3 regions of the Clostridium perfringens genome follow, and region 3 is predicted to be linked to each of the others. Evidence: a T-box and tRNA genes for the amino acid it is inferred to sense, from the RefSeq annotation. Region 3 holds a T-box; the other regions hold tRNA genes.

Region 1 (6,254 bases), 1.2 Mb from region 3:
AATTATCAGAGTTAAAAATAGACCATTCTCTTTTGTTCTTACAGAAAAGTTCAGATACATTATTAAGAGCTATAGGATTAACTGAATAATAAAAACCTGAAATTTTCTTACTTTCACTACAAGTTCCACTATCTACGAAGTGAAATCTATGATAGTCAGTTGGGCATAATCTTAGTATAAGACAAGTTCCACCTTCAAATTCTTCAGCTACTTTAGGATCATCTATTAATTCTTTTAAAGAATATGTATATCCTTTTATCTGAACAACTTTATTAAGATCTATATTTTCAAATGCAGATAATCTGCCATCTCCAGGAGAAATTAAAATATTCTCACTATAATCAATAGGTCTAGCTTCAGGAGTTAAGGTCCTTGCAAAGAAATCATTAAAGTTTTCAAATTCATCTATATTTTTATTGCAAAGAGACATATCAATATTAAACTCATCAATAAAGGCTTTAATTTTTTTCTTACTTAAAGGAGAGTCACAAAAATTTCCGTAAAGTTTTGAGAACATCTTCTTTTTAATAAATAATTCTAAGAAGCTTTTTCCTATAGGAGATGCATAAGACCAATTTATATATTTAAGACCAGCTACTTGCTCAACATCATAAGCTTTTGTTTTCCTGTTATAAATTTTTATCATAAATTATAATCTCCCTTTAAAAATTATGTTAAATACATATATTATATTATTATATATATAAATTCAACTTGTAAACAAGAAATTACAAATTTATGTTGTTGATTAAATAAAATAAGTGGTATATGATTAAATTGTTTTAAGAATAAGTGTTGGAGTTGGTAGTATGAATAGAACTAAGAAAGCTATTTTTGAAGCAGCTATAAACGTTTTTGCTACTTCAGGTTATAATGGATCAACTGTAGATGAAATTGCATCTAAAGCTAATGTTGCTAAGGGAACACTTTATTATAATTTTAAAAGTAAAGAGGAAATTTTTAATTTTGTAATTAGTAAAGGCTTAGAAATTTGGCATGAAAAATTAACTGATATAGAAAATTTAGAAGATGAGCCTATAGAAAAATTAAAAAAACTTTTTAAAATGCAATTTGAATTATTATATGAAAATAGAGCATTTTTTAAAATGGTAATGAGTCAGCTTTGGGGAAAAGAAACTAGGCAAGATGAACTAAGAAATAAAATAACTGAGTATATTGAAGGAATAGAGAGAATATTAAAAGAAGCTATTTCAAAAAAACAAATAAGAGAGTGTGATATTTCCTTACTAGCTCACAGTTTATTTGGAAGTCTTATATCAACATCACTATATGAATTAAGTAGAGATAAAGAGTTTAATGTTAATAAAGTTATAGATGAGATTACAATTAACATCTTAGATGGTATAGTTATAAAATAAGCTTTGTTGACATATATTAGTTAAAGAGTTAAAATTATTATAAAATTCAAATAAGTCTCCATAGTTCAATGGATAGAACAATCCCCTCCTAAGGGATAAATGTAGGTTCGATTCCTACTGGGGATACCATGGTTTTAACTATGAAGGAAAAACTCCATATTTATATGGAGTTTTTTAAATATTATTATTTAATATGAAATTTTTGTATAATATAATAATTATATAGGAAAATAAAAAAGAAGAAAAATATATAGAATAATAGGAGGGGTTTATTTGGACCCATATACGTTTCAAATTGTGCTTCTTATTGTCTTGATAATTTTATCAGGATTTTTTTCAGCCTCAGAAACAGCTTTAATGTCTTTAAGCAGAATAAGAGTAAGGCATATGGTGGATGAAGAGGTAAAAGGAGCTAAGTTATTAGAAAAATTATTAGAAGACCCTAATAAATTATTAGGTGGAATCTTAATAGGAAATAATATAGTTAATATAGGTGCATCATCCTTAGCATCAACACTTGCTTTTAGGATATTTGGTGATGGTGGAGTTGCCTTAGCTACTGGAGTTATGACAATATTAGTATTAATCTTTGGAGAAATAACACCTAAATCCTTAGCTAAGCAAAATGCAGAGAAGGTTTCTTTAGCCGTAGCTCCTATAATAAATATAGTGGTTACAGTTTTCAAACCTCTTGTTTGGTTATTTTCTTCAGTATCATCCCTAATAGTAAGATTATTAGGTGGAGATTTAAATAAAAGTGAACCATTTATAACAGAGGAAGAATTAAAAACAATGGTTGATGTAAGTGAAGAAGAGGGAGTTCTTGAAGTTGAAGAAAAAGAAATGATATTCAATGTTTTTGAATTTGGAGATCTTCAAGTAAAAGATATAATGGTTCAAAGGGTAAATGTCATTGCAGTAAATGTTACAGCTACCTACGAAGAAGTATTAAAAGTAATAAAAGAACAACAATTTTCAAGAATACCAGTTTATAATGAATCAATAGATGATATTGTTGGTATTTTAAATGTTAAAGATTTAATTCTTTTAGATAGTGATGAGGAAAATTTCAATGTAACAGAATACATGAGAGAACCTTTTAGAACCTTTGAATTTAAAAAGATAACAGAACTATTTGCAGAGATGAAAACAACTAGAAATCACATAGCAGTAGTACTAGATGAATATGGTGGAACTGTTGGTATTGTTACTATTGAGGACTTAATAGAAGAAATCGTAGGAGATATTGAAGATGAATACGATGAGAGAGACAAAGATATAGAAGTTATCAAAGAAAATGAGTTCGTAGTAGATGGTAGCACAAGACTTTCTGACTTAAGTGATATGATAGGATTTGAAATAGAATCTGAGGAATTTGATTCTATTGGAGGATATGTAATAGGTTCTTTAGGAAGAATGCCTAAAGTTGGAGAGGAAATAAAAACTAATGACTTTAGAGTTATTGTTGAAGAATTAGATAGAAATAGGGTAAAAAAGGTTAGAGTTTACACATATAAACGAGAAAAAGAGGAGAGTTAAGGGTGCTTAGTTTAGCTTTGGAAGAGGCAGAAAAAGCAAGAGAAAAGGGAGAAGTTCCTGTAGGCGCTGTAATAGTAAAGAATGGAGAAATAATTGCAAGGGCTCATAATTTAAAGGAGACCTTAAAAGATCCAACAGCCCATGCAGAAATGCTTGCCATAAGAGAAGCTTGTAATAAACTAAATAATTGGAGACTTCATGGTTGCGAGATGTATGTTACTTTAGAGCCTTGTCCTATGTGTGCTGGAGCTATTCTTCAAAGTAGACTTTCAAAGATTTATATTGGTACCTTTGATGATACAACAGGAGCGGCTGGTTCTGTTGTTAATATTCTTCAAAATCATAATCTAAATTATTTTCTTGAAGTAGTTTGGGAGAATGATGAAAAATGTAGTAAAATATTAACAAAATTTTTCAAAGATAGACGAGGGTAAGTAATGATTTACTTACCCTTTTTATGTTATACTGAGAATACAAATATTGGTGGGGGTGCATTATGAGCAAATTAGATATGATGGTAGGATATGAAATGAATTTCTATGAAAAGAAATTTGAAGAAAACATAAAGAAATTATCTTACTATATGCATAGATGTTTTAATGAAACTATAGGAGAAAAAGTGGCAGGAATAGCTATAGAAGAAAATCTTTTATATGCTTGGTCATATTACTTCGTTACAATAGCTGATGAAGATCCTAAAATGGGTGACAGAATAATGATGGGGCTTATAAATCACTTTAATACATTATTAGAAGATGAAAATGTAAGAATAAATGGTAAAGAAGGGGCAAAATTAATGATAGATCCTTCTTTCTGCAGAGTATGGTTTGGTACAAGTTTAAATGTTATGTTAGTTAAAAAATATGGTGAAGAGGACTATAAAGAAGTTTTCAACTATATAAAAGATAACTACTTACAAAAAGAATGTAAAATAAGATCACTAAAGGTTTCATAATATTTTTAATCAGTAGGTAAATCTTTACTTACTGATTTTTTTATGTGCTATAATTAATAAAAATTTATGTTATTTTTATATGATTTTTATATAAAAAAATTAGTGTGAAAGAAGTGTTTTTATGAAAATAAATAAAAGATATTTAGTTGCCTTTTTAATCTTATTAATTATTGAGATTTTTATTGCGCTATTTGTACATGATAATTTTATTAGACCTTATATAGGTGATGTTTTAGTTGTAATAGTTATATACACATTTATAAGAGGAATAATTGGAAGAAAAATAAAAAATTTACCCATATATATTTTTTTATTTGGTATTTTAGTTGAGGTTTTACAATACTTTAAAATAGTTGAGATATTACATCTTCAAAATAGTAGATTTTTTACAATACTCATAGGTACATCCTTTGATGTAAAAGATATTATATGCTATTTTGTAGGAACTTTAATTTTAATCTTTTGGGAAGTTATTAATAAAGAGTAATGGTTTTTAGTGAGCTTAAGTTTGGGTTCACTTTTTTTACATAAATAAGAATAGGATATCATATTATTTATAGAGAATATTATGTAATAGTATTAGGAGGATCCTATTGTGAAGGAAGACCAATTTAACATAGAAACTTTAATAGTAGCAATATTAGTAATGTTAACAATTATAAACATAGACGTGGTTCATGTAACAGAGGCGCAGAGCGTAAAAATAGAAATAGAAACAGAAAAGGATATACCAATAGTTTCAGATGTTTTTATAACAGTAGATGATGCTAAGAAATGGGCACAAGGAAAAGGAGCCACTAAGGAATTTGTTGAACTTGCTGATTTATATTGGGAATATTCAGATGAACATGGGGATGTTAATCCAGCTTTAGCGTATGTACAAGCAGCTAAGGAAACTGCCTATGGTAATTTTGGAGGAGTATTAGATGCTTCATATCACAATCCATGTGGGTTAAAAACAAATAAGGGTGGGAGCGATAAAGACCCTAAAGCTCATATGAAATTTAAAAATTGGAATGAAGGAGTAAAGGCTCATTTAGATCATTTAGCCTTATATGCAGGGGCAGAAGGATATCCAAAGGCTGAAACAAAGGACCCTAGACACTTTGCTTCAATATTTGGGAAAGCTAATTCAGTAATTGATTTAAGCAAAAATTGGGCACCAAGTCCTACCTATGGAGAAGAAATTCTTGGAATGTACAATGAGATGATGGAAGGGGCAGGAAATAAAGACATAGAGGTAATGAATATATTTTAAGTTAGGAAAATTATATAAGAAATTTAGGTATAAAAATTGGGATATAAAAAGCTTATAAACAAAAGCTTTTTATATCCCATTAATTTATATTCTATTAATTTATATAATTAAATTTTAAGTTCCACAATATGTTACATAAGGAGTGTCACTTTTCTCAGGTAACTTAGTGTACTTTTCTAAATCTTTAGAATAACTATAAGGATTCTTTAGTGCTTCTAATAGATTATCCATAAAAGTAAAATCACCTTTTTCAGCATTTTTAAGAGCTTCTTCAACTAAGTGATTTCTAGGAATGATATAAGGATTATTATTCATCATTAAATTCCTTACTTCTTCATTTGGTCTATTTTCTTCTTTTAATCTATTTTGCCAAAGAGCATACCAAGTTTTGAATTCATCACTACTAAATACTTTTTCATCTTTAAATTTATTAAGAGTTAAAGATACAAAGGTATTAGTAAAATCTGCTTCATATTTTTGCATTGTGCTTAAAAGCCCTTCAATTAGCAATTCATCATTTTCTTTTTCTGTGAAAAGACCAAGTTTAGCTCTCATTTTATTGAACCAATATTTTTTATATAGTTTAGAAAAGTTTGATATGGACTTTTTAGCAATATTAACAGCCTCATCTAGGTTAGGGTTTAGAAGAGGAAGTAGTGCTTCTGAGAATCTAGCTAAGTTCCATAAAGCCATGTTAGGTTGATTTCCATAAGCATATCTACCAGCATAATCAATGGAACTAAATACTGTGTTTGTATCATAAGTATCCATAAATGCACATGGTCCATAATCTATAGTTTCTCCTGAGATTACCATATTATCAGTGTTCATAACCCCATGAATGAATCCAACACTTTGCCACTTAACTATAAGTTCAGCTTGACGATTTATTACCTCTTCAAGAAATAAAATATATTTATTTTCACTCTTAGCTATATTAGGAAAGTGTCTTTTAATAGTATAGTCAGCAAGACTTTTAAGATCTTCTAAAGTGCCCCATTGGGCCGCATAAGCAAAAGTTCCAACTCTAATGTGACTAGAAGCTATTCTTGTTAATATAGCACCTTGTTCAAATCTTTCTCTTAAAACTTCCTCACCAGTACTTACTACCGCAAGGCTTCTA
Region 2 (12,614 bases), 1.1 Mb from region 3:
AATTATGTTAATAATTAAGCTCCTTTTTTATAAAATAAGATTATAGGAGAATTTAAATTTATTTTCTCCCTATTTTCTTTATTTATCCCAAATAAAAATTTTATTTTATTATTTTTTCTAATTCTTCTTTAAATGCTTTTTTATTCCCATCAAAAACAACTAAATTTATTCCCATCTCTTTAGCTCTTTTTGAAATAGATGATTTAATTGGAGGGTGTGTTGCTACTAATATTTTTATTACATTTTCTCCTCCTAATTGCTCAGAATAAACATTTAATTCATTTAAGGCAACTTCATCATATTTTTTTGAATCCTTACAAGAAACACAAATAAGCACTGAATCCTTTATGGCAACAACATCTAGCTCATTTTTAACTCTAGATTCTTTATCATTCCAAAGAAATAATAAACCACTTTTTATATCATCAATGCTTTTTATTTCTTCAATAATATTTTTTGTTAAAACTTCAAGCCATGTTCCACTTTTAAAAATAAATCCTTTTATAAATTCATTTTGGAATGTTACCTTTAAACATTGCTCTAATTCTTTTACTTTTATTTGGCCATTTTTCTCTAAAAAGTTAAGTATTTTATCAAGAAGCATAACTTCTTCTCTGCTCAATAATTCCTTATCTATTTTTATAATTCTAGGATTTGATTCATCATGGATAAAAACAGAATTATCACTTAATCTTATTTTATACTTTTTCCAAAGGTTTAAATTATCAGCTATATAGTTAGTCATGGTCTCTATAACATTTATCTCTGAAATTTCTGTTGAATCCACAACAATAGAAGCTCCTATACTGTCTATGATGTCTTCTACATCTAAATCTACGAAATTACACTTTTCACATTGTACACTTTCTAAATTTAACTTTAAAAGTTCCTCTTTAGGTATATCCAGAAAAAACCCATCTATATTATGTTTTAATGTTAGGGTATACATTATTAAAATATCCTTTTTATCCCCTTGATTTAAACATATAGCTGTATTTTTACTTTTCATTCTCTTTATAATTTCTTCTATGGATGAAATAGTATCCTTCCCTAATTTTTCATCACTAAAATTGCAATTAGGAAATTTATTTAAATAAAACTGTCTCAATGAATTTAAAACCTTTAATTCTTCATCCTTTTTATATAAATAAATTATCTCTTTAGGCTTTAACTTTTCAGCTAATAAAATACTTGATTCATTATGTTCATCTAAAATCGTAATTATAAAATCATAATTCATATTATCACCTTTAGCATATTATTTTATCTTATTTATAAGATAATCGGACTAAAATTCTTGATGAATTAAGCTCATTTTATAATTATTTTCACCTAAGTAAATTTTTTTATTCTAAATTGAAATTATATACATATAAATAAAAAAAGCTTGTAACTTAAAGTTACAAGCTTATGGTGCGGCGAAGAGGATTCGAACCCCCGACCAATCGGTTCGTAGCCGACTACTCTATCCAGCTGAGCTACCACCGCATATTAACAGACTTATAATATCATATATTCATTAATAAATCAAGATATTACATATTCTTCCCAAAACTTAAATTATTATTAAATACACTATTTATGGATCATTCTTGTATTATATACCCTAGATATTTTTCATATTAAATATTATACTTATTTAGAATAACTCTATTAAGAAAAGGAGGAAGATTTATTTTGAAAAAATTTGTTATATTTACTGATTCGGCAGCTGATCTGCCAAAAAGCATGGTAAAAGATTTAGATATTAATTATTTAGGACTTATATGTAATATTAATAATACAGAATATATTGATAATATTGATAGCGAATTAACTCCAAAAGCTTTCTATAATAAATTAAGAGAAGGTATCATGCCATCAACAAGTCAAGTAAACTCATTTAGATTTGTTGAAGCCTTTGAAGAATATGTTAAACAAGGGATCTCTATTTTATACTTAGCATTTTCATCAGCCCTAAGTGGAACATATAATAGTTCACTTATAGCTAGAGAGGAATTATTAGAAAAATATCCTGATGCTGATATAAAGATAGTAGATACTAGAGCTGCATGCTTAGGCCAAGGATTACTAGTTTATTATGCTGCTCAAATGAAAAAGGATGGAAAATCTATAGATGAAATCTACTCTTGGGTAGAAGAAAACAAAAATAAGTTATGTCATTACTTTACAGTAGATAGCTTAGATCATCTAAAAAGAGGGGGAAGAATTTCATCTACAGCAGCGGCTATTGGTAGCTTATTAAGTATAAAGCCAATGCTATATGTAAATGATGCAGGTGAACTTCATAACTTTGCTAAAGCTAAAGGAAGAAAAAAATCTTTAAAAATGTTATTCCAAGAGCTTGAAAAACGTATTGTAAACCCTAATGAGCAAACAATTTTTATCGCTCATAGTGATTGTATTGAAGATGCAGAGACTTTAGCAGAAATGATTAGAGAAAAATATACTGTAAAAGACATACTTATAGATTATATAGGAATAGTTATAGGTTCTCACACAGGTATAGGAACATTAGCTGTCTTCTTTTTAGGGGATACAAAAGAACCTTAATAAAGTAAATTTATTATAAATTATTAAAATAAATAAAAAATTAAAACCTATAAATATATTTTGATTAATTATCTAAATATATTTATAGGTTTATTTTATTTAATCTTATTTTTCAGCATAAATTTTTATTATGTTTAGTATTACTTCAACAGCTTTTTCCATTGAATTTATTGATATATATTCATATCTTCCATGGAAGTTTTCTCCGCCAGTAAATAGATTTGGTGTTGGTAGTCCCATAAATGATAATCTTGCCCCATCAGTACCTCCTCTTATAGGATTTTTGATTGGCTCAATTCCACATTGTTTCATTGCTTTTTCAGCAGTTTCTACAATATGCATTCTAGGTTCTATCATTTCCTTCATGTTCATGTATTGATCTTTTAAAGTTACTGTAACAGTACCTTCTCCATACTTTTTATTTAACTCTTTAGCTATTTCATTAAATCTTTCTTTTCTATTTTTAAAGCCTTCTTTATCAAAATCTCTTATTATAAATGATAATGAAGTTTTTTCTACTTCACCTTGTATATCTAATAAGAATGAGAAACCTTCATATCCTTCTGTTTTTTCTGGAACTTCATCTAAAGGAAGCATAGAAACAAATTCATGAGCAACTAAAATAGAGTTAATCATTTTTCCTTTAGCACTTCCTGGGTGAACATTTTTACCTACTATTTCAACTTTAGCACTTGCAGCATTAAAGTTTTCATATTCTAATTCACCTATTCTTCCACCATCTAATGTGTAAGCAAAATCTGCTCCAAAGCCTTCAACATCAAAGTGATCTGCTCCTTCTCCAATTTCTTCATCTGGAGTAAATCCTATTTTAATATCACCATGTTTTATTTCTGGATGATTTATTAAGTATTCAATAGCTGTTACTATTTCTGCTACCCCAGCCTTATCATCAGCACCTAAAAGAGTAGTTCCATCAGTAGTTATTAAAGTTTGACCTTTATACATTGGAAGTTCTGGTGAAAAACTTGGTGATAATGTATATCCATTTCCAAGTTCAATATCTTTACCATCATAATTTTCAACAATTTTAGGATTAACATTTTTTCCACTCATATCTGGTGCAGTATCCATATGTGAAATAAATCCTATTTTCGGAATATCCTTATCACAATTACTCTTTAAACAAGCATATACATATCCTTTATCACTTATTCTTACTTCATCTACTCCGATTTCCTTTAATTCCTCTGCAAGGATTTTTCCTAATTCTAATTGACCTTTTGTACTAGGAGTAACCCTTGTTGTCTCATCTGATTTAGTATCTACTTTTACATATTCTAAAAACCTTTCATGAACTTTCTTCATGCTCAACACCACCTTATATAAAAATTGTTAATATTTTGTTAAAACCATTACTTTATACTAATATTATGACTGTTTCACAAAAAAAATACAATAGTTGTCATTTATTAATAAGTAAAAATATCCTATAATGATTAATGTTGGTATTATTGTCCATAATTAAATTAAATTACTAAATTTAATCGAGGTAAAATATGAAAAATAAAAAACTTTTAATTTCAATTTCTTCAGCAATATCCGTATTATTAATTATAGTTGTTTCATACTTTATTTTCTCATACTCAAATAACTTAAACAAATTTAAAGAGGATTTATCATCAAATAATTATGAGGATGCCTCCTATTGTTTTAATAATGGAACAAAAAATATTATATTGAAAAAAACTTTTATTAAATCATCAGAAGATATAATTACAGAAAAACTATCAGAAATAGAAAATGAGTATTATTCTGGAGATATATCTGAAGAAGAAACTGTAGAAGATTTAAATGGACTATTATCCTTAAATACGTCTAATGAGGAAATTTTAAATTTTAAAAACACACTTCCTCTAATAAAAGATTCAAAGGACTCCTTTGATATTGGAGTTTCTAATCTAGATGAAGAAAATTATTTAGAAGCTTTAAACTACTTTAAAAGTGTACATAATCTTTCAGATTGTAAAGCTCAAGCACTAGAATATGAAGAAACTTGCTTAGATAAAATAAGAGAACCTATTTTAAAAACTGTAGATGAATATATATCTAATGAAAAATATTCAAAAGGAATAGAGTATTTAGATTCTCAAATAAATTCTCTCCCTGATGATCCAAAATTGCAGGAAAAAAGAGATGAATTAGAAAAGCTTAGATTAGAGCATCTTGAAGATTATAGCCAAAAGAATATAGATAAAGCTACAGCTAGAACTGCTCCTGTTATGGAATATTACAAAAAATTAAATGAAGATACAATAAATCAATTTGATATAACTAGTAACACTAATTATTTGGTTTTTGTAAATATAGCTGAACAAAAAACTTATGTCTATGAGGGTTCAAAAAATGATTGGACTTTAGATAAGACCTTTACTTGTTCAACAGGTATTGAAGGAAAGGAAACTCCTGTAGGAGTATTTACTGTACAAAATAGAGCTCCTTGGTTTTTCTCACCTAAATACGGACAAGGTGGTAAATACTATGTTCAATTTATGGGTAACTATTTATTTCATTCAATCCCATTTGATTCTGATAAAACCACAGTATCAGATCCAACCTTAGGGGTACCAGCTTCACATGGATGTATACGATTATCAGTTGAAGATTCTAAATGGTTATATGATAATGTACAAAATGGTTCAAAAATAATAATTTACTAAATAAAAAAACAGCTCATTACGAGCTGTTTTTTTAATTATTTTTTTCATACATTCCGTGATTGTATATTCTTCTACTATCTAAAGACCAAATTCTTTCTGAGAATTCATTTTCCTTAGTTTCCTTAATTGCCTTTTTCATATCGTACATTCTAGCATCCATTACATCTAAATAATGTAACATCTCAGCTTCTGGTATAAGAGGCTTAACAGGACTTCCGTATTCAGGCTCATAGTGATGTGATAAGACCATATGTTGAAGTAACATTATAATCTTGCTATCAGCATTAACTTCTTTTCCTATTACCTCAATTTCCTTTATTCCTTGAGTAATATGTCCAAGTAGAGTTCCCTCTAAAGTATATTCATCTACTATGCCCATTTCATTAGAAGACATCTCTTTGATTTTAGCCATATCATGAAGTATTACCCCTGCATAAACTAAATCTCTGTTTAAGAAATCATATATTCCACAAATATTCTCAGCTAACTTTAACATAGTTGTTATGTGATATAAAAGTCCACCCTTTATAGAGTGATGATTTGACTTTGCTGCTGGATAGTACATAAGTTTATCCTTATTAATCTCTAAAACTCTATTTAGAATATTTTTTATATCCACATCATTCATATTATGAACAGTATCTTTTATAGTATTAAACATTTCATCGCTAGTATATGGCGCACTCTGAACAAAATCATCTAAGTTTATATTATCTTCTTCAGTAACCTTGCTAGCATGTTCCACTTTTAACTGTAAAGTTCCCTGCCAACTATTCACCGTACCTCTAATCTTAAATACTGTATTGCTTTTTAATTCTTCATGCTCAGGTTTAATCTCCCATACTTTACCTAATATATCACCAGTTTTATCACTTAAAACTAAATCTAAATATTTTTTTCCACCAGAATTAGTAGTTTTTAAAGTAACTGATTTTAAAAGAAAAAAACCTTCGACTCTTTCTCCTTTAACGAACTCACCTATTTTTTTTACCGGTATTTCCATAAGTCTATCCTTTCTTTCCATTTTAATCTCTATTTTAATTATTGCATATTATTATTTTTTGTAAACAAATAAGTACTCTATTTATAGCTAAAATTTATATTAATTGATAAAATAACTACTAGGAGGTGACATGTTAATGAAATTACCTAACAATGTCCAATATATCTTAGAGAAATTTAACTCTAATGGTTTTGAAGCCTTTATAGTTGGTGGTTGTGTAAGAGATTCTTTATTAAATAAAAAACCTCAAGATTATGATATTACAACCAATGCATTCCCTGAAAAAATAGAAGAGCTTTTTGATAAAACTATTCCTACTGGTATTAAACATGGAACAGTAACAGTTTTAATCGATAAAAATCCTTATGAAGTAACTACTTATAGGGTAGATGGGGAATATTTAAATAATAGAAAACCTAAAGACGTAAAGTTCGTTTCTAATATAGAAGAAGATTTATCAAGAAGAGATTTTACTATAAATGCAATGGCATATAGCCCATATTTAGGATTTAAGGATTGTTTTAATGGAAAAGATGATCTAAAAAACAAATTAATAAGATGCGTTGGAGATCCTGATAAACGCTTCTCTGAAGACGCCTTAAGAATGCTTAGAGCAATTAGATTTAGTTGTCAATTAAACTTTAAAATAGAAAAATTAACTGCTGAATCTATAAGAAAGAATTTTAAATTAATAAAAAATATAAGCATGGAAAGAATTCAAAGTGAATTTACTAAAATAATTCTAAGCAATGATCCAGATAGAGGTCTTATGCTTCTTAGAAAGCTAGGATTTTCTGACTTTTTAGTTGAGGAATTTAAGAATTTAAAACTAATAAATTGTTATGATTTATATGATGATATCCATGATACTTATGGATTAATAAATTCACTTCCTAAAAAGCTTCATGTAAGATTAGCAGGATTATTCTATAAAGTTTTTAATTCTGAAAATGCAGTTGAGAAGTGCAGAACTATATTAAAGAAACTTAAATATGATAATAATACAATCAATGATACTTGCAACTTAGTAGAAAATATAAATAATATTTCATGTAATATGACAAGAAAAAAACTAAAACTACTTATAAATTCAGTTGGAACTGAAAATATCTTTGATTTATTAGATTTACAAAAATCATATCTATCTTACATGGATGAATATGATACTGAATGTATAGATATATTAAAAAACAGAGTTTCTGATATATTAGCTTCAAAAGAACCCATATTTATTAAGGACTTAGCCATAACAGGAAATGACTTAATTACCGAACTTAATTTTAAACCTGGAAAAAATATAGGTGTTATATTAAATTTTCTTCTTGAAAATGTAATGCAAACACCAGAGTTAAACAATAAGGAAGACTTACTAAACCTTAGTAAGCAATTTTATTCATATAATTAAATTTATCTACTCTAAAACTTTGAAAACATGTGCTTTAACTTTAAGGCGCCTGACACCATAAGCAAGTTTAATCCTAAACATAGAAAATATTAAGTATTTGTATTGAAATAACTTTTTATAATATAAAACTTACAAACATAATGAAGAGAATATCTAGATAAGCTTTAGAATTTAAATTATTACGGAGAAGATATTACGTTAAAAAGCTGAGACTGTTCGAAGCGTAGCAAGTTTCGAAGCTTTAGTAATATCTTCGTAGTAATAATTATAAATTCTTAGCGCAATCTAGTAATTCTCGGAATATGTTTGTAAGTTTTATTATATTTTTAATTCTTTTTCAAGATAGAAGGAATACAGATAAGCTTCCTTAACTTCTTCCCCTAAAATTTTATTTAATGTGTCTTTATATAAATTAATTTGAATTTTATATTTATTTATGAAGTCTTCTTCCTCTCCCTCTTTAACATAATCAGTTTTATAATCTAAAAGAACATATCCATCCTCTTCCTCAAAGAAGGCATCTATAATACCCTGTAATCTTACTTTTTCCTCTCCATAGATTTTAGGATCAAGATTTTTTTCTATAATACTACTTGGAATCTCAGTTATAAAAGGTAATTCTCTATATACCTTTTTACCAGATTTATATGAGTTTAACATTCTCTGACCTAAATCACTTTTAAAGAATTTCTGTATTTTAAATACATTTACCACTTTTCCTTCTTCTTCTGTTAAAAGTTCTTTTTTAACCATTTTAAGAACTTCTTCTCTTATTTCATCTATATAAGTTACCTTATCTAAATCAATATGTTGCATTACAAAGTGAGTTATAGTCCCCTTCTTAGCTGCTGAGAATTCTTCCTGTCTTTCCTCCATAAATCTTGGTTTTCTTTTTATTTTTTCTTTTTTATTTTCTTCATTACTTTCATTATCAATAATATTATAACTTTCTTGCATAAACTCTTCTTCTTGATGAGCTCTCTTTAATTCAGTTACAGAAATATTTGAAGGAGTATTACAAGACTCTATATATTTATATTTAAAGCCTAGTCTATCTCTTATTTCTATAACTTCTTTTATATCTTTTTTAGATTCAATCCAATTATTACTTTCAAAAATATCAATATTATTTTTTTCTTTTTTATTGTTATTTGTTTCTAAAAGCTCACTTCTGTCCCAGCTTTTAAAACTCCAATTAGATTTATCATCTAAATTTAAAGTTATATCTCCATTACCAATATTTCTTATGGCATCTCCATCTTTATGTTTTGTTAAAGCCATGCAAATCCAATCTAAATAACTCTTTCCCTTTAAAACATTTCCAGGATTTATTCTATTATCCCCTGAAGAAGCTGAAGCTTTGCACCAATTTTCACAAGACTTTTCTAAGTCTGATACAGCACCAGTTATAATTAATTTTTCCTTAGCTCTTGTAAAGGCAACATAAAGTATCCTCATTTCTTCTGATAAAACTTCTAATTCACATTTTTTCTTTATAGCATGCTTTTGAAGAGTATCATACTTTATTCTCTTCTTAACATCTATACAATTTGTTCCTATACCTAAGGTTTCATGAAGTAGTATATCTTCTCTTAAGTCCATCTTGTTAAATTGCTTTCCTGTTCCACCTAATATAACAACTGGGAATTCTAGACCTTTACTCTTGTGAATACTCATTATCCTTACAACATTCTCATTTTCTCCAAGAATCTTTGCACTTCCCATATCTCCAGAAGACTTTTTAAGTTTATTTATGAAGTTTATAAAATTAAATAATCCCTTAAAACTAGTTGATTCATATTGCTTTGCTCTTTGGAATAGTATTCTTAAATTTGCTTGACGTTGAACTCCATTTGGCATTGTTCCAACATACCCATAGTATGATGTATCAGAATATAAGAACCAAATAAATTCATCTATTGGCATATAAGCTGCCTTTTCTCTCCACTTATTTAAATAGTCTAGGAAGTACTTACACTTTCCTTTTAAATCTTTAGATATACTTTCATCATAAGTTCCATCTACAACTTCCTTTATTATTTCAAAGAAGTATTTATCTCTATTTAATAATCTTAAATCTGCAAATTCTTCAGATGTAAATGAAAATATTGGTGAACGTAAAGCAGATAGTATATAAATATCCTGCATTGGATTATCTATTATGTGTAATAAGGCTAATATAGTTCTAATTTCAATAGTTTGAAAATATCCTGTTCCTGTGTCAGCATAAACAGGTATTCCATAGGTTCCTAACTCATCAACAAAGGTTTCTGCCCAATTTTTAGTTGCTCTAAGCAGGATAACAATATCCTTGTATTTAATCTTTCTATATTTTCCTAAATCCTTATCAAAAACCATATAGTGACTTCCATCTTCAGGATTCATTAGCTCCTTAATCTTTTTGCCAATTATTCTAGCTTCTAACTGTATGCTATCTAAATCTTCTTCCTCTTCTCCTAGTTCATCCTCATTGCTATAATCCTTGTTACCTGCTTTATTTAATATGTTTAGCTCTATATCACCAGCTACCTTTAGATTTTCTATTTCATCTATATATTCTTTCTCTACATTTTCCTCATTTAACTCCCCATAGGATGCCCCTAGGTTTAAAGCCTCTTTTTCATCATATTCAAGCTCTCCTACAGTATTGCTCATTAATGTTTTAAAGATATAGTTTACTCCATTTATAATTTCTTCTCTGCTTCTAAAGTTTTTATAAAGCATTATTTTTCTATTAGAATCTTCAAACTCTCTATAATTAATATATTTCTCTAAGAAAAGTTCTGGATTTGCCTGTCTAAACTTATATATACTTTGTTTAACATCTCCAACCATAAATACATTAGGATTTTCTACATCTCTTCTTGATACCATTCCTACAATAGTTTCTTGAATGGTATTACTATCTTGATATTCATCAACTAAAACTTCTTCAAATTTATCCTTAAATTCTAAGGCAACCTGTGAAGGTTTTATATTCCCATCTTCATCTTTATCTATTAATATTTCTAAGCAAAGATGCTCTAAGTCATTAAAATCCAAAATATCCTTTTCTCTTTTTTTATCTCTATACCTATTAGAAAATTCAATTATTAAACCACTTAAACATTTCATTAATGGATACATCTTTTTCATGCCTAAAACAGCTTCTTCTAAAGAAGTTTCAAAAACATTATCCCTTAAATTTTCTATTATTTTTTTGCTTTCATCTCTAAGGCTTTTAGTTTTTTCTAAGGCTCTTTCATCATCAACACTAGCTTTTCTAACTGATTTTAGTCTTCCAAAGCTTGCTCCCATAAGCTTATTATAAAACTTTACTATTCCTTCACTTAAAGCAATTCTAAGCTCTTCAACTTGAATTATTTCAGGATATATATTGACTAAATAAGGCTCAAGTCCTCCCCCCATTTCAGCTATATCCCTAGCTTGAGTAAGCATTGAATAGGCATTATTTAAATCTAAAATTATACTTTCCTTTAATACCTCTATCCACTTCTTACCTTCAAGTTCCTCTATAGAATTTATATTAAATTCTTCTACCTTATCATTTAACCAAGCCTCTGGCCAAGGACCACTCATTATAAAATTATAGAATTTTAATATTATGCTATTTAAATTATCATCACTTTTGCTTCCACCATAAGCCTCAACTAAATCTTTAAAGCAATCATCATCCTTAGCATACATATCCTCAAAAAGGTCAGCTAAAATATCTTGCTTTATAAGTTCACATTCTGTTTGATCTCCTATTCTAAACCCTGGGTCTAAGTCTATTAAGTGGAAATTATTTTTTATAACTTCTAAACAAAAAGAATGCATAGTTGTTATACTAGCTCTATTTAAAAGAGCTAATTGTCTTTGAAGCACTTCAGAACTAGGATCCTTCTCCAAAGCTTTAGATATCGCATCACCTATTCTCTCTCTCATTTCAGAAGCAGCAGCATTAGTAAATGTAACAACTAGTAACTTATCTATATCAACAGGATTTTCTCCCTCTGTTATCATTTTTATAATTCTTTCAACTAATACAGCAGTTTTTCCTGAGCCAGCCGCAGCCGCTACTAAAAGGTTGCATTTTCTAGTATTTATAGCTAATTCTTGTTCTTCAGTCCATTTAGTCCCCATTTACTTCACCACCTACTTTTTCATTTATACTCTTCCATATCTCTTCATCTTTTTTCTTTGGAATAACTTTATATCTATTGTCTTCTAAACTAGAATCAAACTGGCATATATGTGAGTAGTTGCAATAATCACACACTATATTTTTATTTTCCTTACATGGTTCTATATCAATTTTACCTTCTATCATGTTTTGGCATATCTCAATCATTTTTTCATTTACATACTTTCTTAATAATTCAAACTGCTCCATGGTTATTAAAGCTTTATTTTTCCCTAAATCCCCAGCCTTTTTCATATTTGCAGGTATTATAAGAGAGTGTGTTCCAGGTTCTAAAGTATTATCCATTGCCTTAACAACTTTTACGTCGTCTAGTAAAAGACCTTCTAATTTTAACTCTTTTAAAACCTCACTTTTTATTTCTTCTTCTGTTAAATCTCCCTTAGACTTTAATATAGGGTCATCTATTCTAAAATAAAGTATTGCGCCTGGCATAGCTTGATTTTCAACTATATTTTCTGAATTATTTATAAGTGCATCTAAGTAAACTAAAAGTTGCATTTGGAGTCCATTATAAAATTTATTTAAATCAAACTTTTTAGAACCAGTTTTATAATCTATAATTCTTAAATATGTTTCACCATCTAAATTTAATTTATCAACTCTATCTATTCTTCCATTTAAATAAAAACTTTCTCCTGAAGGAAGGTCTAGTTTTATTGAGTTCACATCTTTAGAAAATCCAAAAGCCAATTCATTTTTATAAATTTCAAAATCACTTCTCTTCATTTGTTCACTAATTACCATAACTGATTTTGTAAGAATTCTCTTAAATCTATCTGTAAAATAAGA
Region 3 (12,614 bases):
GAATATGATCTAGTATGGAATATTCTCTTGGACTTGGCCATATTAAATTACTTACCATAATACTTGCATTTCCACCAGCAGAAACCTGTCTAAGTATGTTAGGCATACTTCCTAATAGATTCTTTTGAAGTCTTCTATAAAATCTTAAAATTAAATCATTAAAACTTTTATTAGCATCTACAAATCCAACTGCTGCAATACCATCTTTTACTTTATTATTTTGGATAACAGTGTATCTTTCTAACTTTCTCCAGAATGAATAAACATCATCTATAATATTAGCAAAAGATTTCTTATCCTCAAGTAAACCTTCAAAAGCATCATTAACAACTAGTACCTCATCAGCCCCCATCATAGATAATAGTTTTAATGTACTTATTAAGTACCTAGATATAACCTTTATATCTTCAGTACCTATGGCTTCACTTAAGAATCTAAAATTATGACTCTTCTTATTTTTAGTTTTTTTCAAATAAGTTTCTAAAACTTTTCTAAACCCTTCGCTATTTATTATGGATTCAAAACTATCACAATACTTTGCAGTAAAGTTCATAGTTACTTTTCCATGCTTTAAGCAAAATTCTTTTCTCATTATTAAGCCCCCTTTTACTTTTTACAAGTTTAAAGATGAATATCTCCAATTTAATTATATCACTAAAGTTGTATCTTTCCAAAATCTTTCATTATTTATTTTAATTGTAATTATAAAATTTACAAATTAAAGTTTATTCCTTTAATTATCTGTTAATAATCCATTATATGATTAATTATTTTCAAAGGAGTTTTTTAATTGAAAATCACCTCTAAAAAAGTTAGTTTATTTTTAATATTTATACTATTAACATCAATATTTTTATATTCTACTTCATATTCAATTCCAAATGAAAATTTTACAGTACATTATATAGATGTAGGACAGGGAGATTCTGCTTTAATTCAAAGTAATGGTAAAAATCTTTTAATAGACGCAGGTACTCCCGAATCTACTAATTCTCTAGTGAAATATTTAAAAAACCTTGGAATTAAAAAGCTTGATTTTATAATAGCCACTCATCCCCATGCAGATCATATTGGCGGTATGGAATCTATTATTAAAAAATTTGATGTAGACTATTTTTGTGCACCAAAAGTTACAGAAAATACTGATGTATTTAAAGGCATGGTAACTGCACTAAAAGAAAAGGATATTAATATAAATACCCTATCTAAATCAAAATCTCTTCCTATAGATTTAGGTGAGAACACTAAAATAGAAGTCTATTCTCCTTCTAATAAAGAGTATGAAAACATAAATAACTACTCACCTATCCTTAAGATATATTATGGTGAAACCTCCTTTTTGTTTACTGGAGATGCAGAGACTCAAGCAGAAATGGAAGCAGTTAAATCAAATGAAAATTTAAAGTCAGATGTGTTAAAGGTAGGACATCATGGAAGTACAACTTCTTCAACAGATTCCTTTTTAAAAGAAGTTTCTCCTAAAATAGCTGTAATTTCTTCAGGGCTAGATAATTCATATGGACATCCAGCAAAAGAAACCCTAAAAAAATTATCTTCCTATAAAACTAAGGTTTTTAGAACAGATGAAGATGGAACTATTATTTTAACCTCTGATGGAAAATCTATAAAAAAGCATAAAAACTAAAGGCACCAATAATTGGTGCCTTTAGTTTTTATAGTTTTATTTACTATAATAAACTATTAATTTTTACTTTCTTTACTTTCACTATCTTCTAAATTAACTAATATCTTTTTCCAACTTAATAATATGTAAAATAAATTTACAACATCTTGCTCATTATAGACAAGTATCTTTTCAACTTTTTCTTTTGGCATTCTTTGAAAATAATCTTTATCCTTTAAAACCTTATGGAATGTTTTTGCTAAATTTGATCCTGAAAGAACATCACCTTCTCTTTCAATTCCAAATTTCTTTTCCAAAGCTTTAAGACCTATCCCTTGCTTAAAAGTATGCTCATAAATTTTCTGTATATCCACAGATCTAAAGTAATTATTAAAATCAAAGTTTATCCCATATTTATCAAACAAATAATTTATAACTGTAAAGTCATTATTTCCAGAAAAAGTTACTATGTATTTCTTCTTCTTCTCTGCTGCAACCATTATAAAATATTTCTTTGCTAAGTAAAGAATATCTCTCACTTCTCCCTTATGCTCTATCATGTACTGAGTAGTAATGAATTTTGATTTCTCTTCATCAAAATATCCAGCACCAAAAACTCCTATGCACTTTGGTTTCTTATATACATAGTGTTCTAAATCAAAATATACAGCCTGTTTATATATATCATAATTTTCATTAAAAGATAGGGCATTACTAAGATCTAAATCATTTATATCTATTTCATGCTCTTTTATGATCACTCTATCACTCTTTTCTTATATAAACTTATAACAAAAATATTATATCATTATATCATTATTTCGTTAAGTATTAATAAATATTAATTAAATTTTTAATTAATAGAATTTATCAATTGACAAATTCCAGGTAACTTGATATAATTTAGATGAATTTGATAATGATTTTCATTAGTGAGGTGCTTAAGATGAGTATATATGATTTAAAAATAGGCCAAGCTGGTATTGTAGATAAAATATGCGGACACGATGGTTTAGCTAAAAGACTTCTTGCTTTAGGATGCATAGAAGGAACAGAAGTTAAACTTAAAAGAGTGGCTCCACTTGGCGATCCATTAATAGTAAATTTAAGAGGATTTGATTTAGCAATCAGAAAGAAAGATGCTAAAAATATAATTTTAAAATAATAAATAAAATAGAATAATTTAATTAGGGGGAAAACTAATGACAACAATAGCCTTACTCGGTAATCCTAATGTTGGTAAAACTACTCTTTTTAATGCCTTAACAGGGTCTAACCAACATGTAGGAAACTGGCCAGGTGTTACAGTTGATAAAAAGGAAGGACTTTTCAACTCTAACAAAATAGTGGATTTACCTGGTATATATGCTTTAGATACCTTCTCAAACGAAGAAAAAGTATCTAAGAAATTCTTAGAATCTGGAGATGTTGATTTAATATTAAATATAGTAGATGCTTCTAACCTAGATAGAAATCTATATTTAACTATGCAACTTAAGGACTTTAAGAAGCCAATAGTATTGCTTCTTAACATGAATGACATCGCTGAGAAAAAAGGAATCAAAATTGATCCTAAAAAATTAGAAAAGGCTTTTAATCTTAAAGTAATTCCTATAACAGCATCTAAAAAAGAAGGCTTAGATGAGGTTAAAGAATTCTTAAATAAAGGTAATTTCGAAAAATATTTAGATAAAAATACTTACTCATTTAAGGATGAGGCTCATACTTATAAATTTATTGAAGATAAATTATCAGACTGCTTTAATAGATCAGGTAATTCTTCAACTACTTTAACAGATAAGTTAGATAAAATATTTTTAAACCCATGGCTTGCATACCCATTATTTATAGCACTTATGTACTTTGTATTTCAATTTACATTCTCATGGGTTGGACAACCTATTTCAGACGCTTTAGATGGATTCTTAGGTGATACTTTCATGCCATACTTAAGTGATCTATTATCAGGTACGGCTCCATGGTTCCAATCATTACTTGTTGATGGTATCGTAGCCGGTGTAGGTGGAATTATAGTCTTATTACCAATAATATTAGCTTTATTCTTATGTATAGCAATATTAGAAGACAGTGGATATATGGCTAGAGTTGCTTTCTTAATGGATAAGTTCATGAGAAAAATAGGACTTTCAGGAAAGGCTTTCCTTCCTATGATAACAGGATTTGGATGTACAGTTCCTGCTATTATGTCAGCTAGAACTTTAGAAAGCGAAAAGGATAGAAAACTTACTGCTCTTTTAGCACCATTTATGTCATGTAATGCTAGACTACCTGTATATGTAATATTTGCTGGATTATTCTTTCCAGATAATGCATCTATGGTTGTTGCATCTTTATACATATTAGGTATATTAGTAGCTTTCATATTAGGCTTAGTATTTAAAAATACTTTATTCAAGAAAGATGAAGAACCATTCATTATAGAACTTCCTGAATATAAAGTACCAGAAGTTAGATCTGTATTAGCTCAACTTTGGGATAAATCAAAGAGCTTCTTAAAGAAAGCTGGAACTATTATCTTTGCAATGAGTGTTGTTATTTGGTTCCTTCAAAGCTTTAACTTTACTGGAATGGTTGAGGATATAACTCATAGTTTCTTATATAACATAGGTTCATTTATAGCTCCAATATTTGCTCCATTAGGATTTGGAGATTGGCAAGCTTCAGTTTCATTATTAACTGGTTTAATGGCTAAAGAAACTATAATATCAACAATGGAAGTTATTTATAAAGGTGATTTAACTCATATGTTACCTCAATTCTTTACAGCACTTTCATCTTACTCATTCATGGTATTTGTATTACTTTATACACCATGTATAAGTGTTGTAGGGGTTATGAAAAAAGAATATGGTGGTAAGTTCACAATTTTATCAGTAATATTCCAGTTCCTAGTTGCTTGGATAAGTGCCTTCATAATTTATCATATCGGTTTATTAATCTTTTAAAGAAGGTGTTTTAAATGGAAATTCTTATTACAGCTTTAATCGTAATAGCTGTTGTGTTTATATTATACAAAAACTTCAAAAAATCATCTAAAGGACAATGTAGCGGTTGCAGTGGATGTGCTTCAAAAGGAAGTTGTCCTAGTAGAAAAGATAATAAGAAGTAAAAAAATAACCAATTCCAAATGGAATTGGTTATTTTTTATTATAAATTACATTTTTTCAACTACATCTATTCCTATTAAGAATAAAGCATTTTTAATAACTTGAGCAGTAGCTTTTATAAGCTCAAGTCTTGCAGCCTTTAATCCTTCATCTTCTACATTTAAAACTGTATGATTATTGTAGAATTTATTGAAAGCCTTAGCTACTTCTATTGAATATCTAGTTACAACTGAAGGTTCTAACTTATCTATTCCTAAAATTACAGCCTTTTGTAATCCTTCTAGAGTTTTAGCTAATTCAAACTCTTCTTTTGAAGTTAACTTTGTGAAATCTGGCTCAGCTGTTATTTTTTGTTCCTCAGCTTTTCTTAATATACTCTTAGCTCTTGCATATGAGTATTGAACATATGGACCAGTTTCTCCATCAAAGCTTAACATCTCTTTCCAATCAAAAACTATATCTCTTTCTCTTGAGTTCTTTAAGTAAGTAAATAATATAGCTCCTATACCTATTTTCTTAGCTACTTCCTCTTTATTTTCTAATTGTGGGTTCTTTTCTTCTATAGTTTCTCTTGTTTTATCTATAGCTTCGTTTAATAAATCTTCAAGTAAAACTACATTACCTTTTCTTGTTGAAAGCTTTCTATCTGCGAACTTAACTAATCCAAATGGAATGTGTACGCAATTTTTAGCCCATTCATTACCTGCTAATTCTAATGTTTTGAATACTTGGTTAAAGTGTAATATTTGGTCTTTACCAACTACATATATACATTTATCAAAGTTATATGTTTTATGTCTATAACTAGCTGCTGCTAAGTCTCTTGTAGCATATATTGATGCTCCATCTGATTTAACAACTATACAAGGTGGCATATTGTATTCATCTAACATTACAACCTTAGCACCATTACTCTCAGTTAATATATTAGCCTTTTCTAATTCTTCTACTACTTTATCCATCTTATCATTGTAAAAGCTTTCTCCAGCCCAAGAATCGAAATCTACGCCTAACATATCATATATCTTATTAAATTCTTTTAAAGATAAGTCTTTAAATCTTTCCCATAGAGCTACAGCTTCTTGATCTCCATCTTCAAGCTTCTTAAAGTACATTCTTCCTTCATCTTCAAGTTCTGGATTATTTTCAGCTTCATCATGGAATTTAACATATATTCTTAAAAGCTCATTTATTGGAGCCTCTTCTAAAGCTTCTTCATTTCCCCATCTTTTATAAGCTGAGATTAACTTACCAAACTGAGTTCCCCAGTCTCCTAAGTGATTTATTCTTATTGGATTATATCCTTCAAAGTTTAACATTCTATATAATGAATGTCCTATAGCTGTTGTGAATAAATGTCCAACGTGGAAAGGCTTAGCTATGTTAGGTGATGAATATTCAACTACAACATTTTTACCCTCTCCTATTTTAGAAGAACCATATTTATCTCCTTCTTCTAAAACTTTGCTTATTATATTTTTTGAGAAAGCTACTTTATCAACAAAGAAGTTTAAGTAAGGTCCTAAACACTCTACTCTTTCAAATCCCTCTTTATTTATCTTTTCAGCTAATTCAGCAGCTATCATATTAGGAGCTTTTCTCATAACCTTTGCTAATTGGAAGCAAGGGAATGCAAAATCTCCCATTTCTGGCTTAGGTGGTATTTCTATAAGTTTTTCTATGTTTTCTAATTCTAGATCAACATGTTCTTTAATTCTTTCTGCAACTAACTTTTTGTAATCCATAATTGTCCTCCTTATTTTATATCTTTTTAAAACATATCTTATAATGACATTATTGCCAAAATATAAATTTATTTACAATATAAAAAACCGCCTCTTTGTAACAAAGAGACGGATATATCCGCGGTACCACTCTAATTGGTTAAAAACCCACTTTATAATTTAACGCATAAGCGACATTTTAATAAAAATACTAGTTATTAAAATGCAATCTCAGAGGCTCTCTTCATCTAAACTATTCTATAAGGCTTACACCATCCCTTACTCGCTTAAGAAATCATAAAGATTACTCTTCTCTTCACAGACTTTTTATATTATATTTTCTTAACTTATTATAGTATTTTACCTTAAACCCTGTCAATATCATCTTTCATTTATTATGAATAATATTTTATTTTGAAATATCCATTGAAAACTTCTTTGAAATTCTATAGTATCAGTATTATAATCAAATTATATTTTAAACAAGTAGAGGGGAAAAGAAATGGATAGAATAGGAGTAATAGACATAGGCTCTAACTCTGTAAGATTAACACTTGCTGAAGTTGAGAAGTCTGGATATTTTAAAATAATTGATGAATTAAAAGAGCATATAAGACTTGGCTCTGATTTCTTCGCTTGCTCTGTTTTAGACGAAGAGAAAATTAAGCTTACAATCTCATCTATAAAAGCTTTTAAATCTATGTGCATCTCTTGTGGTGCATCAAAAATTATACTTATAGGTTCAGAAAGCATTAAAAATGTAGATGAAAAAATTAATCTTAAAGAAATAATAAAAAAAGAACTTGGATTAGAACTTAGAATATTATCTAATGAAGAAGAAATTAATTATAACTTTTTAGGAGCTAAAAATTCTCTTTATATAGATAATTCTCTTCTTTTGGATATAAACGGAAATAACACTCACTTATGTTGGTTAAAAAACAACGAAATTTATAAAGAAGTTACTCTACCCTTTGGATATGTGACTTTAACATCCTTATTCCAATTAAACGACATGATTGGATATAAAAATAATACAAACTGTGTTAATTATATTAAGGAACACCTTGAAAAAATAGATTGGCTTAAAGATAATTCATTTAAATCTGTTATAGGTGTTGGAGGTTCTTTCAGAAACCTAGGAAAAATTGATAGACGTAGAAAAAGATATCCTATTGATATAGTTCATAATTATGTTCTTTATGACTATGATATTGATGAGATGTTTCACCTACTAAAAAGTAAAAATCTTCGTCAGAGACAAAAAATTGAAGGACTTTCTCCATCTAGAGCTGATGTCATAGTTGCTTCTACAGACTTAATAAAAGAAGTTTTAAGCTTCACAAATACTAATGAAGTAATAATATGTGGTCGTGGCCTTAGAGAAGGACTTATATATGAATATATAATAGATAAATTCCATACTTATGATGATATTTTAGATGTAAGTTTAAAGGGAATTATGGATACTTTAAACATAAATATTCCTCATGCTCAAAATGTATGTAAGCTTGCTTTTTCACTATTTGAAGGGTTAAAACCACTTCATCATTTAGGAGATGAATTTAAGAATATATTAAAAACAGCCTCCTTACTTCATGATTGTGGTATAAGCATAAGATATTATGATCACCACGTACACTCATTTTATATTATTTTAAACTCTCATATAAGTGGATTAACTCATAAAGAAATATTATTAAGTGCATTATGTGCCGCTTACCATAGAAATAACTCTTTCCAAGCTCCAATTGCTAAATATTCAACTATAATAAATAGATTAGATGTAAAACATGTAGAGTATTTAGGAGTTATTCTTAAGCTTGCTGAAGGCTTAGACAGAGGATTAACTGGCCATGTAGAAAATGTTAATGTGATAATTAATGAAGATACTGTTAATTTAAAACTTTATTCTGAATATGATTTAGAATTAGAGCTTCGTCAAGCTAGAAGAAGTTCTAAAGTCTTTGAAGAAGTTTATAATAAAAATCTAGTTATTGAAAAAGCCTAAATAAAAAAGTTTATGGGAAATTATTCTCCCATAAACTTTTTTTAACTTACATCCCTAAATTTATTTAAGCTTAAAGCAATCTACTTTCCAATAGACTTTATTTCTCTACTATAGATTTAGTTGCTTCTAAAGACTTATTTAACTGATTTAAGGTTTCCTGATCTAGTTTTTTTCCTTCTTCACTATTTAAAGTCTCTTCAACTGGTAATATATAATAATCTGATTTTTTATTTTCTCTTGGAATTTTATATACCCAAGTTGAAGTGTAATCCCATTTCTCCATTTTAACCCCTTTTCTACTCTTATCTAAGGTTAAATTCAATATAACACCATCAGCTGTTCTTCTATCTCCCATAGTCTCTAGTCTTTGATTAGATATAAAATTACCTAAAGAATAAGCTACTAAAGTCTTATTTCCATCTTCACCCTCTATTTCTTCTATAGGCTGTACAACATGAGGATTACTTCCTAATATTAAGTCAACTCCATATTCATTTAAGGCTTCAGCAATTTTTACTTGATATTTACTAGGTTCAGTTTTATACTCTACACCCCAGTGCATTCCAAAGACTATAAACTCTGCTCCTTCATTCTTCATCTCTTCTACTAAAGCTTTCATCTCCTCTAGTTCCTTATCTAATTTATTATAAGAAAAAGTATTTAAATTCATATCTTCAGGAATTTTATGACCATTTAACTCTCCCTCTTTGCTCTCATAAGTATAAGATGTAAATCCTATTTCTATTCCCTTTACTTTTTTAATAATATACTTCTTATTCCCAATTGAAGTCATCTCTTTATCTATTTTTTCTCCAGTTTTACTAGCTCCCTCTACTCCCTTATCTAAAGAATGATCCGTTGCTACATTTATAATATCAAATCCCGTATCTTTTAAGGCATCTATCATGGAATCTGGCCCATTATAATTAGGATATCCAGAATACCCTATTTCTTCTCCAGCATAAGTTCCCTCAATTGTTCCATAGGCTATATCACTTTTTTCTATGAAGTTCTTTACATACTTAAAATTATTCATAAAATCATAGGACTTATTTTCTTCATTATATGCAGACCATATTTGTTCATCATGTAATATTATGTCTCCTACAGCACTTATATTAACCTTTCTTCCTAAGCTAAACCTATTAAAAAATCCCTTTTTATCATTCTCCTTAATTACTTCTTTTTCATCAATACTAGCTCCCTTTGTCGTTACAACATTATTGCTTATAATACTATTTATTACTAAAACAGAACAAACAATAAGTAGAGAGGCTAAAATTACTTTAATTTTTTTAGACATTCTTATCATATTCTCACCCCTCTATATATTACCATATTTTTACATTTTATTTCAATTATCTTTCCATAAAAAAAATTAGATTAGATATTAAATTTGAAAATAACTTATAAATCAAGAGTTATTTTCGAATTATAAACCTAATCTAATTAAAGTATTATAAATTTCAAATTATGATTAAATAAATAAACCTATAGAATATACAAAAGCCATAACCAATTGAGATGGTATAGCTAATACATATCTTCCAAGAAGTATTATAACTATAAGTATAGGATAATAATATTGATATACTATTCCAGATAACTTATAGAATAATTGAGGCTTAAGATCCTCTAAAATTCTAAAACAATCAAGTCCTGGAAGTGGTAATATATTAAATACAAAGAAGTTTACATTTAATATTATTATATATTGTAACATTAAAAATATAATTTGAGAAAGATCTCCTCTTAAACCAAAAAATCTTAAGTATAAACTTGTAAGTATTACTCCAATTATGGCAACAACTAAGTTTGAAAGCCATGCAGCTATGTTAACTTTAAGAGCATCCTTCTTTGGATTTTTAAATGCATATTTATTTATCTCTACAGATTTACTCCAACCAAATCCAAAGAAAGCCATCATTAAGGCACCAGCTATATCAACATGCTTTAATGGATCTAAGGTTAATTCCCCCTTAAACCTTGGTGATTTATCTCCTAATTTATCTGCCATTTTAGCACGAGTATACTCTTTTACTGAAAAAGCTATTAATATTGCTGGAATACTAAGAAACGCATCTAATAAAAATTGCATAATCAAGACCTCCTTATTTTGTATTTTAAATTATACCATAAATTTCTTGAATTTATTATTCAGTAAACTTAATAATTTATTAATTTTAATTTTTATATCAGAATATTTTTCTACAAATAAGATTATATATTTCTATAAACATTTAAAATAGAGGTTCCTTTCCTCCCTATTTAGGAGTAAGAAACCTCTTAAAATTCTAAATATTATAATCTTTTTGCAGCTTCATAAGCCAATTCACTTCTCTCACATTCGTCATATTTTAAGGTAACTTGGTAGCAAAGATGACTTCCTTTCATCTTTTCTGAAGCATAACAAAGTCCATTACTTCTTGAATCTAAGAAAGCTTGATCTATTTGCTCTGGATCTCCAACTAGTATTATTTTTGATCCTTCTCCAGCTCTTGTTATAATTGCTTTAACCTGCTTTGGTGTTAAGTTTTGTGCTTCATCTATTATAATCCAATTCTTTATTATACTTCTTCCTCTTAAATAAGCCACAGCCTCTGTTGTTATTATCTTTCTTTCAAAAAGTTCCTCTATTTTATCATTTAGCTCCCTCTCATTTGAATATCTTTCTTTCTCATCTGAATCTATTAAAATCTCTAAATTATCATATATAGGTCTCATAAATGGAGCTATTTTTTCTTGCTCAGTTCCTGGCAAATACCCTATTTCTTCATCCATTGTTACATTAGGTCTACAAACTAAAATCCTTCTATATTGTCCACTTTCCTCTTCTAATATCTTTTGTAATCCCACAGCTAATGAAAATAAAGTTTTTGCTGTTCCTGCTGGCCCCTTTATAATTACTAAAGGTGCCTTTTTAGCATCCATGCTCAAACATTCTAGCATAAATTTTTGGCCAACATTTCTAGGACTTATTCCCATAATATTATTGTTATCTTTATAAAGTAAAGGTCTTATAACTTTTCCATCAAATCTTCCTAAGGCAGTTTGTTTATCATTATCATTACAGTGTATTATTAAAAATTGATTAATCTCTAATTTTGGTTCCACATAGCACTTATTTTCTTCATCGTAGAAAGTTAAATCTTTTTTCTCCATAACTTTATTTTTAAAGAATTTACTTAAGCATTCAGAACTTGTGTAAACTTCCATTCTTCCACTATATTGTTCTTCAAATTCTGGAACTACAACCTCATAAAAATCCTCTGATTTTATGCCAACAGTATCAGCCTTTATTCTCTCAAATATATCCTTAGTTATTAAACAAACATCTTCTCCCTTTTCCTTTAAGGCCTTACAAATTTGTATTATTCTATTATCAGGCTTGCTTATATTCCATGCTTCTGGTATTTCAGTATTGTAAAAGTTAGTAACCACCTTAAGCTTTCCGCCTTTAGGTAAATTAACTCCTTCGCTTAATGACCCACTTAATCTAAGTTTATCTAATTCTCTTGCAACATGCCTAGCATTAGCTCCTAAATCATTATTCATTTTTTTAATATTGTCTAATTCCTCTAGAACCACCTCTGGAATAATAACATTGTTATCTTCAAATGAATATATAGCTCCTGGTGAATATAGCAATACATTGGTATCTAATATATAAGTTTTCTTCAAAACAATCACTCCTTTAGAATAATACAGCTATAATAATCAAACTTGATTTTCATTTGTTTATATATTAATATTTAAGAATACTCAATATAATTCTTAAATATTGATATTTTATAATCAAAATTTCTATAATCTATAATATATAAATTTTAAATTAGATTTTATTAATAAAAATTTTAGTTTATACTATTATATGGACATTAGAATATGGGAGGCCTTAAATAATGAAATTACTTTTTTTTGATACAGAAACTACAGGAGTCAAACCTGGAAGCATATGTCAGCTTAGTTATATCCTTGTAGACACTTCAACTAAACCTCAAAAAACAATAGGTAAAAATATATTCTTTACAGTTGATGAAATGGAACCAGAAGCTGAAAGAATCCATGGTTTTTCCTTAGAGAAATTATATGAATTAAGTGAAGGAATGTACTTTGAAGATCTTTAT

The links. The T-box of region 3 lies ahead of argS (arginine--tRNA ligase). A T-box ahead of a tRNA ligase gene usually reads a tRNA of that ligase, here a tRNA-Arg.
Region 1: it has a tRNA-Arg gene. The T-box ahead of argS (arginine--tRNA ligase) is inferred to sense a tRNA for this amino acid. The anticodon was not compared.
Region 2: it has a tRNA-Arg gene. The T-box ahead of argS (arginine--tRNA ligase) is inferred to sense a tRNA for this amino acid. The anticodon was not compared.

Annotation. Positions count from the first base shown of each region.
Region 1 covers NZ_CP065681.1:273,735-279,988, reverse strand. Annotated here, with positions in the region: gene I6G60_RS01460 (phosphatidylserine decarboxylase) at 1-646, opposite strand, end outside; gene I6G60_RS01455 (TetR/AcrR family transcriptional regulator) at 810-1,379, shown strand; tRNA gene I6G60_RS01450 (tRNA-Arg) at 1,434-1,508, shown strand; gene I6G60_RS01445 (HlyC/CorC family transporter) at 1,653-2,918, shown strand; gene I6G60_RS01440 (nucleoside deaminase) at 2,921-3,352, shown strand; gene I6G60_RS01435 (hypothetical protein) at 3,415-3,873, shown strand; gene I6G60_RS01430 (ribosomal maturation YjgA family protein) at 3,995-4,360, shown strand; gene I6G60_RS01425 (glucosaminidase domain-containing protein) at 4,469-5,131, shown strand; gene I6G60_RS01420 (protein adenylyltransferase SelO) at 5,246-6,254, opposite strand, start outside.
Region 2 covers NZ_CP065681.1:280,242-292,855, forward strand. Annotated here, with positions in the region: gene I6G60_RS01465 (Card1-like endonuclease domain-containing protein) at 101-1,240, opposite strand; tRNA gene I6G60_RS01470 (tRNA-Arg) at 1,412-1,488, opposite strand; gene I6G60_RS01475 (DegV family protein) at 1,678-2,553, shown strand; gene pepT (peptidase T) at 2,659-3,879, opposite strand; gene I6G60_RS01485 (L,D-transpeptidase family protein) at 4,071-5,231, shown strand; gene I6G60_RS01490 (3'-5' exoribonuclease YhaM family protein) at 5,263-6,255, opposite strand; gene I6G60_RS01495 (CCA tRNA nucleotidyltransferase) at 6,371-7,639, shown strand; gene addA (helicase-exonuclease AddAB subunit AddA) at 7,958-11,764, opposite strand; gene addB (helicase-exonuclease AddAB subunit AddB) at 11,754-12,614, opposite strand, start outside.
Region 3 covers NZ_CP065681.1:1,424,196-1,436,809, reverse strand. Annotated here, with positions in the region: gene I6G60_RS07065 (phosphoenolpyruvate carboxykinase) at 1-592, opposite strand, end outside; gene I6G60_RS07060 (ComEC/Rec2 family competence protein) at 791-1,645, shown strand; gene I6G60_RS07055 (ribonuclease H-like domain-containing protein) at 1,702-2,385, opposite strand; gene I6G60_RS07050 (FeoA family protein) at 2,571-2,789, shown strand; gene feoB (ferrous iron transport protein B) at 2,827-4,590, shown strand; gene I6G60_RS07040 (FeoB-associated Cys-rich membrane protein) at 4,605-4,754, shown strand; gene argS (arginine--tRNA ligase) at 4,800-6,497, opposite strand; T-box leader at 6,599-6,805, opposite strand; gene I6G60_RS07030 (Ppx/GppA phosphatase family protein) at 6,979-8,487, shown strand; gene I6G60_RS07025 (CapA family protein) at 8,585-9,799, opposite strand; gene I6G60_RS07020 (site-2 protease family protein) at 9,965-10,585, opposite strand; gene I6G60_RS07015 (PhoH family protein) at 10,789-12,168, opposite strand; gene I6G60_RS07010 (3'-5' exonuclease) at 12,390-12,614, shown strand, end outside.